DNA from 3 places in the Gordonia jacobaea genome. Region 3 is predicted to be linked to each of the others. Evidence: predicted binding sites of a transcription regulator. Region 3 holds the regulator's gene; each other region holds the start of a gene.
What was found. Region 3 encodes LexA, which represses DNA repair genes until DNA is damaged. Its sites were predicted from a motif close to CGAACANNTGTTCG; they were not measured.
Positions count from the first base shown of each region.

Region 1: the regulator LexA is predicted to act here: its motif matches at 1,571-1,584, upstream of ACRVY7_RS03725 (DUF222 domain-containing protein).
Region 2: the regulator LexA is predicted to act here: its motif matches at 1,225-1,238, upstream of ACRVY7_RS03340 (alpha-ketoglutarate-dependent dioxygenase AlkB).

Region 1 is NZ_CBDRLS010000001.1:810,876-816,149, forward strand. Features, by position in the region: gene ACRVY7_RS03715 (heme-binding beta-barrel domain-containing protein) at 1-594, shown strand, start outside; gene ACRVY7_RS03720 (hypothetical protein) at 662-1,111, opposite strand; gene ACRVY7_RS03725 (DUF222 domain-containing protein) at 1,589-2,809, shown strand; gene ACRVY7_RS03730 (hypothetical protein) at 2,857-3,213, shown strand; gene cydC (thiol reductant ABC exporter subunit CydC) at 3,255-5,021, opposite strand; gene cydD (thiol reductant ABC exporter subunit CydD) at 5,014-5,274, opposite strand, start outside.
Region 2 is NZ_CBDRLS010000001.1:727,879-733,152, reverse strand. Features, by position in the region: gene ACRVY7_RS03350 (alpha/beta hydrolase) at 1-10, opposite strand, end outside; gene ACRVY7_RS03345 (hypothetical protein) at 10-459, opposite strand; gene ACRVY7_RS03340 (alpha-ketoglutarate-dependent dioxygenase AlkB) at 573-1,202, opposite strand; gene ACRVY7_RS03335 (MMPL family transporter) at 1,397-3,631, shown strand; gene ACRVY7_RS03330 (TetR family transcriptional regulator) at 3,669-4,325, shown strand; gene ACRVY7_RS03325 (TetR/AcrR family transcriptional regulator) at 4,335-4,925, opposite strand; gene ACRVY7_RS03320 (NADP-dependent oxidoreductase) at 5,052-5,274, shown strand, end outside.
Region 3 is NZ_CBDRLS010000003.1:137,828-143,101, reverse strand. Features, by position in the region: gene hrpA (ATP-dependent RNA helicase HrpA) at 1-1,909, shown strand, start outside; partial or broken gene nrdR (transcriptional regulator NrdR) at 2,009-2,443, opposite strand; gene ACRVY7_RS11465 (LysM peptidoglycan-binding domain-containing protein) at 2,588-3,217, opposite strand; gene lexA (transcriptional repressor LexA) at 3,534-4,181, shown strand; gene ptsP (phosphoenolpyruvate--protein phosphotransferase) at 4,226-5,274, opposite strand, start outside.

The DNA of each region.
Region 1 (5,274 bases), on a different contig from region 3:
CAGGCCGATTCGCGCGCTGCCGAGTCAGGCAGCCGCGAACGCAACGTACCCGCGTGGGACGATCTGCCGCTGAAGGCCGATACCGCCAACCTGCGGCTCGGTGCGGACCTCCACCAGGGACTTCTCGCGTTACTACCGCTCGTGGGAGTGTGGCGTGGCGAGGGCGAGGGACACGATCCCGTCACCCACACCGACTATCACTTCGCACAGCAGATCGTCGTCAGTCATGACGGACAGAACTTCCTGAACTGGGAGTCGCGCTCCTGGGTCATCGACGAGGACGCCAACTTCCTTCGTCCCGACCAGCGTGAGACCGGCTACTGGCGTATCACCGAGGACGACTCCATCGAACTGCTCCTCGCCCACGCCGAGGGCTGGGTCGAGCTGTTCTACGGTCGGCCGCTGAACCAGACGTCGTGGAATCTCACCACCGACGCCGTCGTGCGCTCGGAGACCAGCGCCCCCGCCGGCAACGCCAAGCGCCTCTACGGCATCGTTCCCGACGGCGACCTCGCCTACGTCGAAGAGCGCGTCGACTCCGACGGCGACCTCACGCCGCGCCTGTCCGCGAAGCTGCGTCGTTTCGTCGGATAGTCAGCGCACGCCGCACGCATTCGCCTCGGTCGCGTGACGCTGCCTGATTGTCGAATTCGCTGCCTGATCACCCACGCAATTGCGGCGGCGGGCCGTCGAAGAAGAACTGGAGCGCGAGCGGGCCGTCGTCGATGATCTCTCCCACCAGCACCGGGCGCCCACCTCGACGCTCACCCTGCAGGATGTGGAACTCGGTGTCGGGCAGGATGCGCGACGCGCCGCGCGGCAGGTAGGTGAACAGCGCATCGGCGGTCCCGCAGACGCCGGGGGCGGAGAGGATCGCCAGGTCGGCGAGGCCGTCATTGTGCAAGACAAGGTGGCCCGATGCGGCACCTGCGATACCAAGTCGGCTGTAGCCGAGGTTCTCGACCGTCCCGATGATCCAGTTGGTCGGCCCGTCGTTGGTCCATTCCGGATCCTCGGTGGTGAGATAGCGGCTGCGCACCGCGGCAGTGCGATTCGACGACTCGTGCATGCGCGCGTGGAGAGATCTGACCGCGCTGGTTGTTCTCATCATCGACCTCACTGTCTGTCACAAATCACGGGTAACGAGTGTGCTACTGACACGAAGTTCACTCCCCGGACTCGGCGGCCGCATGCGTAATGCACTACTCGTTGTCGGAATTGCCCGACAGGCCGAGGCTGCCGCACTACCTCAGGCCGCGAAAGAACCCAGACACGGAACAGCCCAAGACATGGAACGACCCCCGCATCACCCGTCAGAGACGGGCACATCGGCCGGACGCCGGATGCGGGGGTCGGGTGACCATCTGGTATTCGCCAACGGGCGAACTGCTTAAGTCACAGGCGGTCCGCCGTTAGCGGATGGCCACCTCACGTGTCCGTATGTCATACAACTTCAGACCACCTCCTTTCTCGTGTACGACCGAAAGTACGCCCGCAACAACATGCCCGCAACGCATTTTTCGCTGCGTATGCCGAGGTCGGATCTGCGTTCAGAATTTTTGTCAGACCTCGAATGTATGTTTGGTTCATGTCCTTGGAAACCACTCTCGACGCCGGCGCGGGCGCGCCCGGCGCGTCGTCGGATCCCGAGCGCTTTGGCGCGCCGACGATGCCGCCGATCGTCGAGCAGATGTGCGAGGACGAAGAACTGTCGAAGACCGACCTGGTCGAGATCATCGCGCATTGCGCGTCTGTTCGCGCCAGCGCCGATTATCGAATGCTGCAGGCTATCAGCCTGATTCACGAAGAGCACGAGGAAGACTACGGCTCAGAGATCGGCGAAGCGCACCCCGGCCCCGCCGATTCCCCGGAAGATCTGCACGCGCTGGCGACGCTGGCCAGATCCGGCGGTAATCCGCGCGCCCGGTTCGGCCCGGACGGACTCGAGCGCACCATCGCCGACGTCGGCGCGGTCCTCTCGGTCTCGCCCGCCAGGGCGCGTGAGCTGATTACCGCAGGGCATGCCGTCCGCTATCGCCTACCGCTCACCGGCTCGGTACTGGCGTGCGGACGTCTCGACCTGTCCCAATTCCTCATCGTCCTTTCGCGCACCGCCCTGTGCGGACCCGACACCATCGCCGACGTCGACGCCCGAATCGCCTCGGCACTGCTGGCGCGCAACAAAATGTCGACGACTCGCCTCAAGGCACTCGTCGACAGCGTCGTCGCACAACTCGACCCTCCCGCGGTCAAACGGCAGCGCGAGCTCGTCGAGCATGACCGCGACGTGCAGGTACGGCCCGACCGGCACCAGCCAGGACAGTCCCGTATCAGCGGGACGCTTCCCATCGAGTCCGGTGTCATGATCGACGCCCGGCTCAACACGATGGCCGACGCCGTCCACGACGCCGACCCGCGCACTCACGCACAACGTCGAGCCGACGCCCTGACCGCCTTCGCGCACGGCGAGAGCCACCTCACCTGTAGGTGCGAGGCCTGCGCGCTGTCTGACGACCTCTCGGAGGCGGCAAGCGAACCAACCGACGACCTGCCCGACCAAGCCGCCGCACCGGCACAGATGATTCCGCCGTCGCCGAGAGCGGTCATCCACGTCGTCGTCAACGAGTCCACCATCGATGGCCACGACGACAAACCGGGATTCATCGACGGACACGGCGTTGCGATGCGGAGACGATTCGAAAACTACTCACGGATGCCGAGATCGACTTCCTCGATCCCGCGACGATCAACGAGCGTGCCGCCTCATCGGCACTGCGGTACACGCCGAGCAAGAAGCTCGACGCGCTGATCCGCTCGGGCGAGCTGTGCTGCACGTTCCCCGGATGCAGCAACCCGGTGTGGCGCGCCGACGTCGACCACGGCGAGGCTTTCAACCGCAGCAATCCGCAGGCTGGAGGCGCCACGCTGGCGTCAAACCTCAAGCCGCTGTGCAGGTTTCACCACAGGATCAAGACCTTCGGCAACTGGCGCGACCTGCAGACCGTGATGGGGACGACTCTGTTCGTCTCCCCCACCGGGCACACCTTCGTCGGCAATGCGTTCACGGGCTTCAACCTCTTCCGAGGGCTGCACAGGCAGAAACCACCCGATCACCCAGCCAATCGCCGAATCAACGCCGCACACGACGCCAAGCGTCGTCGACTCGAACGTGCCGAAAAGCGCTGGAACGACGAGAACCCGCCGCCCTACTGAGCAATCGCCTACTGAGCAATCGCCTACTGAGCAATCGCCACCTACTGGGAACTCACCGGTTCCCATTCGATGCGCACGAAGTCAGCAGACTCCGCACGCGGTGGCTGATGCGTCACAACCACCACGGTCCGCTCGGGTCCGAACATGCCACCGACCGGCGTCAGCAGGCGGGCGAGCAACTGCTCGGCGTCCGCGGCGTCGAGGTGTTCGGTCGGCTCGTCGAGCAGCACCACCGGTGCCCGGTGCAGCAGTGCGCGGGCAAGCAATAGTCGACGACGCTGCCCACCGCTGATCGCCTCCGCCCCACCGGTCAGCACCGTGTCGAGGCCGTCGGGCAGACCTGCCACCCACTCGCCGAGACCGACGGCGCCCAGCGCCGCGCGCATCTCGTCGTCGGTCACGTCGCCGCGGGCCACGCGCAGGTTCTCACCGAGCGTCGTCGAGAAGATGTGCGCCTCCTCGGCGAAATAGCATGCAGCCGAGCGCAATGCGACAGGAGTACCGTCCTGATCGGTGGCACTCACCGAACCGGCACGCGGCTCGAGCAGACCGGCGATGGTCAGCAGGAGCGTCGACTTCCCGATGCCGCTCGGGCCGACGACGGCAAGTCGCGATCCCGGCGGCAGCACCTGGGAGATGCCCTGTTCAGGGCCGAGCGTCGGCGGTGTGGCGTCGGTTGTGGCGGGCCACCCCCACCTCAGCTGATCGAGCTGCATCGTCACCGGCCCGGCGTGTACCGGCACGTCGATGTCGTCGGCGCCATCCGTAGAAGCTCCGACCTGAACACCTTCAGCACAGGCGCCGTCGACCAGCGCCATCACGCGCGCCGCGCTCTGGCGGCTGCGCTCCAATTGGATGCCCGCCTCGGTCAGCGGTGCGGTCGATTCGAATGCCGAGAGCGGCAACAGGATCAGCACGCCGAGGATCATCGGGGTCAGTCCGTGGCCGCTCGCGACGTCGGCGAGGGAACCCGACGTCGACGACGCCAGGTGGATTCCGATCAGGCAGGCGGCCAGCAGCGACGCCCCCAGCGCGAGCGGCGTGGCCGCTGCGGCGAGTGATTGCACGCGCACACCACGATCAGCAGCGGCGATGGCATCCTCGTCCGCGGCACGGGCGTCGGCCAACACCGCGTCACGACGCCGCCCGACGATGAGTTCCGGCGCATGCCAGAGCGCGGTGGACGCGGTATCGGCAGCCCGTGTAGTCGCGGCGGCACTGTCGGCGATGGCCCGCGCCGACCCACGCGCTGCGAGCCACGGCGCCACGACACCGCTGACGATGAGCGCCACCGCCAACACGACTGCGGCCCAACCGGATACGAACGCCATGATGATGATCGCGGCGAGCGACGTGGTGAATCCGACGCCGATCGGGATCAGTCCACGGATCAGTGCGTTACCGAGTTCGTCGATGTCGTCGCCGGTTCGGGTGAGCAGATCACCACGCCGCAACGTGACCGAGTACGCGGGCGAGCCGGTGGCCAGCGCGAGGTAGAGACGTTCCCGCGCCGTCGCCATGCCGCCGAGCGCCAGATCGTGCGTCGCCAGCCGCTCCAGGTAGCGGAACAGACCACGCGAAATACCCAGTGCGCGTACCGCGGTGATCGCGACCGACAGAAACAACACAGGCGGCATCTGCCAGGCACGCGTGATCAGCCACGCAGACAGCGCGGCCAAGCCCAACGCCGACAGCGCACCAGCGACTCCGAGCAATAGCGACCGCGCAACCGGCTTCCACTTCAGATCCAGGAAACCCAGCGCACGGACAAGCGGATCGCTGCGCCACCCGGCCCTGTTGTCAGCCAACGCCGATCACCTCCGGAAACTCGACGATGCTGTCGGCATAGGCACGAGCAACCGGACGATGCGCGACCACGACCACGGTGTCGCCCGCCCACGCGCGACGAGCGAGCGCACCGAGCACCGATGCCTCCGACGCCGCGTCGAGGTGTGCTGTCGGTTCGTCGAGCAACAGCAGCGGCGCCGGCGACGCCAATCCACGTGTCAACGCCAGCCGTTGACGCTGGCCGGCCGACAAACCGACACCGCCCGCCCCGAG
Region 2 (5,274 bases), on a different contig from region 3:
TCGGTTTCATCAGCGGGTCGGCACGCTGCGTAGGGATGCCGCTGCGCGATCGTCGCGATCGATGGCCATGGCGTTGAACGTCATGAGCGAATCGGCCAGTGTCGCAAGTCGAGCCGAGATCGAGGCGATCGTCGGAACCGCCGAGGTCGACGCCGAGTGAAGCGCTGTCGTCACGTCACTCATCGCACCGGACACCGACGACAGCGCATCGAGTTTGAGCTCCGCCACGACCTTCGATTCACGCCGCCATGCACTCGCGGTCTGCTCGATCTCCTCGGGTCGAACACCGAAAGGCGCTCGGGCAGAGGAGGATTGGTCAGGATCTGATCGATCAGGGCCAGGCCCAGGAGCAGGGGTGCTGTCCTCGCGGTCCGGCTTCCTCGCTCTGTTGAGGAGTTCGGCCAAACCTTCTCCGATTACATCCGCCATGCCATCGAGCGGCAGTTGAGGTGCTGTCACGTGTCGGTCCCCCTGATGTCACGTTCAGATGTTCCCGTCGGCTGGCACCGACGGCACAGACTCTGACGCACCCAAGGGGGTAAAGGTTCCAAAGATCTTCGGGAGTCTCCCGCTCACCACACGCCGGGTGGGCGGAACTGCACGCTCATTCGCGCCCCGACGCCGCGGACTTTCGGCACCGCGTGCTCCCAGGTGCGTTGACAACTCCCGCCCATCACCAACAGATCGCCCGCCGACAACGTGAATTTCAACGACGCTCCGCCGCCGCGCGGCCGCAGTGCCAACGGGCGCGGTGAGCCGAGGGAGACGATCGCGACCATCGTGTCGTGCGTGGCGCCACGCCCGAACCGGTCGCCGTGCCACGCAACCGAATCCGACCCGTCGCGATACAGGCACAGGCCCGCGGTCGCGAAGCCCTCGCGCAACTCGTCGCGGTAATGCGCTGTCAGGGCCGCTCGCGCGTCGGCGAGTAACGGGTCGGGGAGTTCGTCACTCGCCTGGTAATTGCAGACCAGACGCGGGACGTCGACAACCCTGTCGTACATCCGACGACGCTCGGCCCGCCACGGAACGACGTCGTGCAGAGCGTCGAAGAGGTCGGTGCTGCCTGCGATCCATCCCGGCCGCAGATCCACCCACGCGCCGTTGGTCAGGACTCGACGCTCGACGTGCGATCCGAGATCGCGCAGCCGCGGTGACTCGGCGTCGAGGTCGAAGATCGATCCCTGGACTCCTGCGCTCATGGACGTCAGCCTACACCGATATCGAACGTGTGTTCGCAAGGCGGTCGCAGGCGCTCGTGTGGGACGTCGCTCACAATCGCGGCTCGGAGGTGGCACATTGGCCGGAACGATCTGTATACCGGAGCACAAGTGTTAGCAACTAACACTTCTTAGTTGCTACCAGAATGTCGGAGTCTTCTCGAGGGAGTGCACAGATGGCGTCGTTGTTGTTTCGGGTGGGACGGTTCTCGTTCCGCCACAAGTGGTGGGTGATCGGGGCCTGGGTGGTCATCGCCGCGTTGCTCATCGGGCTCGTGGGTGCGTTGAATCCGAAGTTCGCGAAAGACTTCGAACTCCCAGGAACCGACTCCGGGACCGCGACATCGCAGGTCGAGGAGTACTTCCCCGAGGCGATGAAGCAGCAATCGCAGGCGTCGACCAGCGTCCTCGTCGCCGCGGACGACGGGCTGGCCGCCCATTCCGCTCAGATCGACGCACTCGTCGCCGACCTGCACACCCTGCCCGACCTCACCGACAAGGCAACGGTGCTGAACCCGGTCACCGTCGCCGCGGCCAAACCCGAGCTCGCGTCGTCGGTTCTCGGTGACGGCGGCAAGGTCGGTTTGATCCAGGTGCGGCAGAACATCGAGCTGACCGACCTCACCGTCGAGAACAAGAAGCAGTTGACCGACATCCTCGAGAAGCATCGGGGCAATGGCCTGCAGGTCGAGGCCACGGGTTCGCTGATGAGTGTCATGGAGGCGGGCGGCAAGGCCGAGCTGATCGGTTTCGCGGTCGCCTTCGTGGTGATGATCGTCGCCTTCGGGGCGCTGGTCGCCGCGTTCATCCCGCTGATCACCGGACTGATGGGCGTGATGATCACCATCATGCTGCTGCGGCTCAGTGCCGAGGTCATGACGGTCAACGAGACCGCGACCGCGATCGTCACCATGCTCGGCATCGCCGTGTCGATCGACTACGCGCTGTTCATCGTCTCGCGCTACCGCGGCGAGGTGAAACGCGGCGGAGACAGGGCCGACGCCGCGGGCCGCGCGGTCGGTACGGCAGGCTCCGCGGTGGTCTTCGCCGGTTTGACCGTGATCATCGCTGTCGTCGCGCTGATGGTGGTCGGGATCCCGCTGATCACCCAGATGGGTGCGGGCGCCGCCGTCGCGGTGTTCATGGCCGTGATCGCCGCGCTCACCCTGATCCCCGCGCTGCTCGGCGCCGTCGGACGTTTCGCGTTCACCCCGCGCATCCCGTGGATCAAGCACGCAGAAGAATCCGACACCGCCGACACCAACGGAGTTCGCTTCGGCCGCATGGTGGTTCGACGACCCATCCCGTTCATCGTCGCGGGTCTCGCGGTGCTGGTGCTCGCGGCGATCCCGGTCGGCAAGCTGCAACTGGGACTCTCGCTCTCCAGCGACGACGAGGCTCCCGCGCAGGCACTGCTGCAGCGTGGCTTCGGTGAGGGCATCAACGGCCCGCTGCTCGTCGTGCTGCACTCCGAGGACGGCACGGTGGAGAAGGCGGCCACCGAGACCGTCGCGCACATCAAGACGCTGCCCGACGTCGCCAATGCGTCGACGATGACGTGGCTGGGCAACGGCACACCGCAGCCGAATGTCGGGGCAACCGCCGCGCTGATCTCGGTGACGCCCGAGAGCGCGCCGTCGGATCAGGCGACGCACGACCTCATGGAGCAGATCCGCGCGTTCAGCCCCGAGGCTCAGCGGGCGGGGGCAGAGCTGCACGTCGGTGGCCAGACGGCGATCATGTCCGACCTGTCCGCCAAACTCGACAAGGCGCTCATCCCATATCTGATCGTGGTGGTCGGGCTGGCATTCCTGATCATGATCGCGGTGTTCCGGTCGATCTGGGTCCCGCTGATCGGAACGATCGGCTTCATCTTCTCGGTGCTGGCGACGTTCGGTGTGACGGTCGCGATCTTCCAAGAGGGTTGGTTCGGTCTGATCGACAACACCAAGCCGATCCTGTCGTTCCTCCCGATCTTCCTGATCGGCGTGGTGTTCGGCCTCGCGATGGATTACCAGGTGTTCCTGGTGACGCGAATACGCGAGGAGTACATCCACGGGATGAGTGCGAAGGATGCGATCATCGCCGGCTACCGGCACGGTGCGCGTGTCGTCACATCGGCGGCGATCATCATGATCAGCGTGTTCGCCGCGTTCATGCTCTCGCCCGACACGACGGCCAAGATGCTCGGCTTCTCGCTGGCAACAGCGGTCCTGTTCGACGCCTTCATCATTCGCATGATGGTCGTGCCCGCTGTGATCACTTTGCTGGGCGATAGGGCATGGGGTCTGCCACGATGGCTGGACAAGCTGGTTCCCAACCTCGACATCGAGGGTGAGAAGGTGCGCGACCGCGGCATCCCGCAGGCGAGCACCGACGAACCTCGCGAGGTGGCCGCGGCGTCGAGTTGAGCGGACCGGGAAAAGAGTAGATAGGGAGAGCACTGCGATGACCGAGGCGACGAGTACGGCAGCGATGGCTTCCGCGCCCGCCTCGGTCTCGCATGCGCCAGCCGCCCCGGTGCCGCCGATCGGGTTGCGCGAGAAGCACAAACGTCGTACCAGGGCGGCGATTCGGGCGGCGGCGATGGAACTCTTCGACGCCAACGGCTACGCGCAGACGACGGTCGCCCAGATCGCCGAGGCGGCCGACGTCTCGCACACCACCTTCTTCCGCTACTTCCAATCCAAGGAGCAGGTGGTCATCAGCGATGACCTCGACGACGAGTGGCAGGCTGTCCTCGAGGCAATCCCGCCGGGACTCGGCCGATTCGATCTGCTCCGCGCGATGGTGCGGGGACTGGTCGAGTTGGTGTTGGCCGACGACTGGGCGTCGGACCCGGCTCGCATGACGCTCATCCAGTCCGAGCCCGCGCTGCTGCTGGTCAATCAGATCGAATCCGACCGCGCGATCTCGGAGGCGGCAGATTTCATCGCCGACTACCTCGGCGTGGAGCGTGACAGTCCGCGGCTCCGCGTCTTCATCGCCGCGGTCGGCGGCATGATGTTCCACATCGCCAACGGGACCGAGAACGTGCGCGACGGCAGATTCCTCGAGACGCTTCTCGAGGCGATCGACCTGCTGGAGCAGGGCCTACCGCTGTGAGTTCGCGCGCTACGCAGACGTGCCGAGGGCACTGGTCGCTGCGTCGAGCGTGCGTGCCGCTTCGTCGGGATTGATGCGCGCCAGGCACTGCGCGGCGATGATCGCGGCGACGGTGAGTCGTGTGTGATGGTCGACGATGCTCGACGACGCGTCGGGCATGTGTGCCGCGATGCCGCGTCGGATCGCGTCGGACAACATCGCCCGATAGTTCTCGATGACGCTGTGCACCGCATCGTCGGCGCCGATCGGTGTCGCCGACGCGGTGAGGATAAGGCATCCCGACGGCGTCGCAGCGTCGGCCGCCGACGCCGCCGTGATGGCGTCGCGCAGGTCCGAGAGGTACGAGCAGATGGCGTCGGGGTGCACGTCGTCGCGGTTCAGCTCGGTCAGCAGCGGTGTGACGATGGTGGTCAGGTAGTCGTCGACCGCGGCGTCGAACAGTCCGCGCATGCTGCCGAACGCGTGATAGATGCTGGAGCGGCCGACACCCGACGCGGACTCGACATCGGCAACCGAGACGTCGCTGAAACCCTTCTGCCAGAACAGATCTCGGGCAGAAGCGATGAGTTCGGTCGAATCGAACGTTGCGGTGCGTCCCACAGCTGCCTCCTCGCACTGATTTTGCAACGATCATTCTACTATGCCTATAGTGCAATGAACAGTCCAGAATATGCGCTGAACCAGAATGTGCCTTGACTGCGCACCCACACCGAGGAGAGTGGAGACATGACCGCAACCAGTACCCAGATCCAGTTGGTGTCCCGTCCGGTCGGATGGCCGAAGCAGTCCGATTTCCGCACCGTGACAGTCGTTCTCGACGATCTCGAGCCGGGTGAGGTGCGCGTGGCCAACGAGTTCATGTCCGTCGACCCGTACATGCGCGGGCGGATGATCGACACTCGCAGCTACGTTCCGCCCTTCAAGCTCGACGAGACGATGACCGGGGGCG
Region 3 (5,274 bases):
GCTCTCCAAGAAGCCGCCCGCGTTCCTGATGGCCGCCGAGATCCTGGAAACGTCCCGGCTTTTCGCGCACACCGTCGCGGGAATCGACCCGCTGTGGGCCGAACGACTCGCGGGCGACCTCGTCAAACGCACATACAGCGAGCCGCACTGGTCGTCGAAGCGCGGTGCCACGATGGCATACGAACGCGCGACGCTCTACGGCGTCCCGCTGGTGGCCCGACGCCGCGTCGACTACGGACCCATCGACCCTGCCGCCGCGCGTGACATGTTCATCCGGCACGCCCTCGTCGAAGGTGATTGGAAGACGAATCATCCGTTCTTCGAACGCAATCGAGCACTGCTGTCCGACGCCGCCGAGGTCGAACACCGCGCTCGACGCCGCGACGTGGTGATCACCGAGGACCAACTGTTCGACTTCTACGACCATCGCATCGGCGCCGCGGTCACCTCGGCGCGCCACTTCGACACGTGGTGGAAGAAGGCGCGCCGAGCCGACTCGACGATGCTCGACCTCACCCCGGAGGACGTCGCCGCCGACGTCCACGTCGCCGATGCCGACTACCCCGGCGAGTGGCAACAGGGCGATACCCGTTACCGCCTGCGATACCGATTCGAGCCCGGCGCACCCGATGACGGTGTGTCCGTGCTCATTCCACGCCCGCTGTTGCGACACGTGCGCCCGGCGGGCTTTGACTGGCTGGTCCCGGGAATGCGGAGCGAACTCGCCGCCGAGTTGATCAAGACGCTGCCCAAGACGATCCGCAAGACGATGGCACCGGCCGGGCGATTCGCCGATCTCGCCCTGTCTCGTCTCACCCCACGTCGCGAGCCGCTCATCAACGGCCTCGCGCGTGAGCTGTCGACGATCACCGGGCAGACGATTGCGGCCGACGACTTCGCTCCGGAGCGACTCCCCGCCTACCTTCGCATGAACTTCGTCGTGATCGATGACCGAGAGGAGACGGTCGCCACCGGCAAGTCCCTCGCCGAGCTCCGCCGACGCATCGAGGGTGAGGCGCCCGCGCCGACGCCGCGTCGGGTGTACACGACGTGGACGGCCGACGGAATCGGAACACTTGCAGAGTCGAGCGTCGATACCGTTGCCGGACAACAGATCACGCGTTATCCGTCACTCGAGGTCGTCGACGGAGGGCGCAACCGTGGGGTGGCACGGACGCTCGCGACGTCGGACGCCCAGCGGCGTGCGCAATTGCACGGTGCCGTCATCGAACTGCTCGACCACGCGATCCCGCCGCTCTCACGCAAGATCAGCGCCGGGCTCGACCCGGCCGGTCGGCTGGCACTGAGCCAGAGTCCCTATGCGTCACCCGACGCGCTGTATGCCGACTGCACGCGTCGGGCGATTCGCGACATCGCTCCCGCAGCAGTCGATTTGGGATCAATCCGCACGCCTCCGGCCTTCGACGAGCTCGTCTCGACACTGCGACCGCGCGTATCGGCTGCGGCGCCGGAGTATTTCGCTCTTGCTGTCGATGTGTTCCGTGAGGTGGCTCCCCTGCGCGCCGAGATCGACCGCCACTCGGGTCAAACAGCGGCCGACGACGTCGCCGAACAGTTCAACAACCTGGTCTTCGACGGATTTGTTCTCGCAACGGCTCGCGAACACCTGCAGCACGTTCCGCGATACCTGACCGCCGCACGACAGCGCCTCGAGCAGCTTCCTGCCGCCGCGAACCGCGACCGCGAGGGAATGGCCGCCATCGACAGGGTCACCGAACGATGGAACCAGCGCCTGACACAGCTTCCCGAATCGCGCCGAGACATCGTCAGCGAGGAAGCTCAGTGGATCGTCGAGGAGCTGAGGGTCAGCCTCTTCGCCCAGAAACTCGGTACCGCCTATCCTATTTCGGAGAAACGGGCGCTACGAGCTCTTGACCGACTCGGTTGACACCGGACCCGCTGGACTCGACGCAGCATCGACAGTGTCGTCGCGGGTGGCGGGCGTGTCGAGGTCGTCGGCGCCTTCGTGCGAACCGGTGAGGTTGCCCTGGAGGTCGTCGATCTCGCGTTGGAAGTCTTCGAGCGAATCGAACGACCGGTAGACCGAGGCGAAACGTAGGTACGCCACCTCGTCGAGGTCGCGGAGCGGGCCGAGGATGGCCAGACCGACCTCGTTGCTGGGGATCTCGGCCGAACCGGACGACCTCACCGCGTCTTCGACCTGCTGAGCCAACTGTGCGAGATCGTCTTCGTTCACGTGACGTCCCTGGCATGCGCGTCGTACCCCGCGCATCACCTTTTCTCTGCTGAACGGCTCGGTCACACCGTTGCGCTTCACGACTGCCAGAACAGCACTCTCGACTGTGGAGAACCGCCGCCCGCACTCGCTACACGCGCGACGACGCCGGATCGCCTGCCCCTCATCGGCGACACGCGAATCGACGACCTTGGTGTCTTCGTTCTTGCAAAACGGGCAGCGCATGTAGTCCTCGTGCAGATCTCGGGACGCAGCGGCTCCGTCGGTCTGGCTCGGTCCGATCGTCTGACGACCGGCGGAGGCGAGACCGCAGCGGTGACCGTGTCGGTTTCCGACTGGACCCTGTGACATCGAGAATACCGCCAGCGCTCAGCGGTACGCGGGTGTGACAAGCGGTTGGCCAACGCGCAGCCCACTCGACGGCAGATCGTTGAGGTCGATGATCTCGTCGATGACGGTCTGACGCGGCACATCAGGCGCGACGCGTGCGGCGATCGAGCTCAGCGATTCGCCGGAACGCACGTGGACCACCTGCGTGGAGGTCGACGACGGCATGCTCGCCCGCTGGTAGTCGGCGCCGACGGTCCCGACCACCCACACGGTCAGTGCCAACCCGACTCCCGCGAGTACCGCCAAGAACGCTGCCCGGCGCCGACGGGCAGCCACCAGCTCGCCGACGCCACCGGCGCATCGCGTGCCCGCTGGCCGCGTTGAGGTTCCGTGATCGAACGCGATCCGACGCCGAGGTTGCGGCATGACGTCTGCGCCGGCGGTCCGTCGGGACTCAGTCGTTCGAACGTGCCCCGCCACACGTAGCTCGTCGCTACGCACGGGATTCGACGGTGCACGTCCACTGACCACCGTGGCGCGGTGAACTCGGGGACGCGTCGTCGATGCAGGTCGCGGCGTTGCAGATCGGGTGGTCGGCGGTGTTGCCGCGGATGCACTCGACGTGCTGGGAATCGTGCGGGTCACCGGGTTGGTCATCAAGCTGGTCATCGCTACCTCCAATGGTCGATCAAGCGTTCGATGAACTGATGTTCGAGTTCTACCAGAGGGGTCCGACAAAGTCCTGCGACACGTCGAACAAATGTTTGATGTTGTCAGTGGCCTCCGCTACTGTCGGCGCCAGACGATGGAAGAAAGACGCACCCCACCCCGCTTCACAACAGCACCCGGTTCACAACAGCACCCGCTTCACACATCAGGAAGGACGGAACCGATGACAGAGAAGTCACGACGCGGCCCGTCGTCGCCCAAGGGCAACGGTCGCAGCGTCGAAGGCAAGAAGAGTGGAGGCGGCGAGGAGGCACCGATCCATCCGGCCGTCGCCGAGGCAACACTCACCGATCGCCAGCGTGGCGTCCTCGATGTGATCCGAAAGTCGGTGCGCGAGCGCGGGTATCCGCCGAGCATCCGAGAGATCGGCGACGCCGTCGGCCTCACGTCCACGTCATCGGTCGCACACCAGTTGCGCACCCTCGAGCGCAAGGGCCTGTTGAAGCGCGACGCCAACCGTCCGCGGGCGGTCAACGTCTCCGAGGCTCCCGACGCACATCACTCCGATGCCATCAACGGAGATCTCCCGACCCCCACGTTCGTTCCGGTACTCGGCCGCATCGCGGCGGGCGGTCCGATTCTCGCGGAGGAGGCGGTCGAAGACGTCTTCCCGCTTCCGCGTGAGCTCGTCGGTGAGGGCTCGTTGTTCCTGCTCCGCGTCGTCGGCGAATCGATGATCGACGCCGCGATCTGCGACGGCGACTGGGTTGTCGTGCGTCAGCAGAATGTCGCCGACAACGGCGACATCGTCGCAGCGATGATCGACGGCGAGGCGACGGTGAAGACCTTCAAGCGCAAAGACGGCCACGTCTGGCTGATGCCGCACAATCCGCTCTTCGATCCGATCCCCGGAGACGACGCCGCCATCCTCGGCAAAGTCGTCACGGTGATGCGCCGGGTCTGATGCGCGGAACGGGCCCCGCAGGTCGCTGACCAGCGGGGTCTGCGTCAGCCGTCGAGTTGCTCGGCAGCTGCGCGTCGGGCGAGTGCCGGACTCGAGGTGGCAAGTGCGGCAGCGGCGGCAGCCCGGCACTGCTCCATCGTCGCCGTCGACAGCTTCGCCCCGACTGCGGGCGTCGCCGCCGGAGCCGCCGACAGCGAGGTGACTCCGAGCCCGACGAGCACACATGCGAGCGACGGGTCGGCCGCGGCCTCGCCACAGACTCCGACGGGTTTGCCCTGCTGGGCGCCGGCGGTCGCAACCTGCGAGATGAGTGCGAGCACCGCCGGTTGCCAGGGGTCGGTGAGTTCGGCGAGTTCTGCCGACATCCGGTCGGCGGCCATCGTGTACTGGGTGAGGTCGTTGGTTCCGATCGACACGAAGTCAACCTCGGCCAGAATCGCGGGCGCCAGGATCGCCGCTGCCGGGATCTCGATCATCACGCCTGCCGTCAGACCACGCTGACGGACGAGTTCGGCGAACTGTGCGGCCTCCGCGGCCGTGGCGATCATCGGTGCCATGACCCACGGCGTCGTGCCGGACTCCTCTGCCGCGCGCGCAATCGCGTCGAGCTGAGTTCGCACGATGTCGGGGTGGTCGTCGCCGATGCGGTTGCCTCGCACGCCTAGTGCGGGATTCGCCTCGTCCGGGTGCTCGATGAACGCCAGCGGCTTGTCCGACCCGGCGTCGAGCGTCCTGATGACGACTTTTTGGCCCGCGAACGCCTCGAACACGTCGCGGTACAGCCGCGTCTGCTCGTCCACATCGGGCTCATCCGCCCTGTCGAGAAACGCCAACTCGGTGCGGAACAGCCCGATGCCCTCGACTGGTGCATCGGCAGCGCTGCGCGCGGAGACGCCGTCGGCAACATTCGCGAGGATGGCGACGGCGGTGCCGTCGGCAGTCCGGCCGGGGCCACGCCACGCAGCAACAAGCGCGGCCTCCGCAACGCTGCGCTCGACGAGTTCACGCGCTTCGGACCCCTCTGGTTCGACGGTGATCGACCCCGCGCCTCCGTCGAGCAAAACCATTGTGCCGCTGGTGATCTCACTCAGTC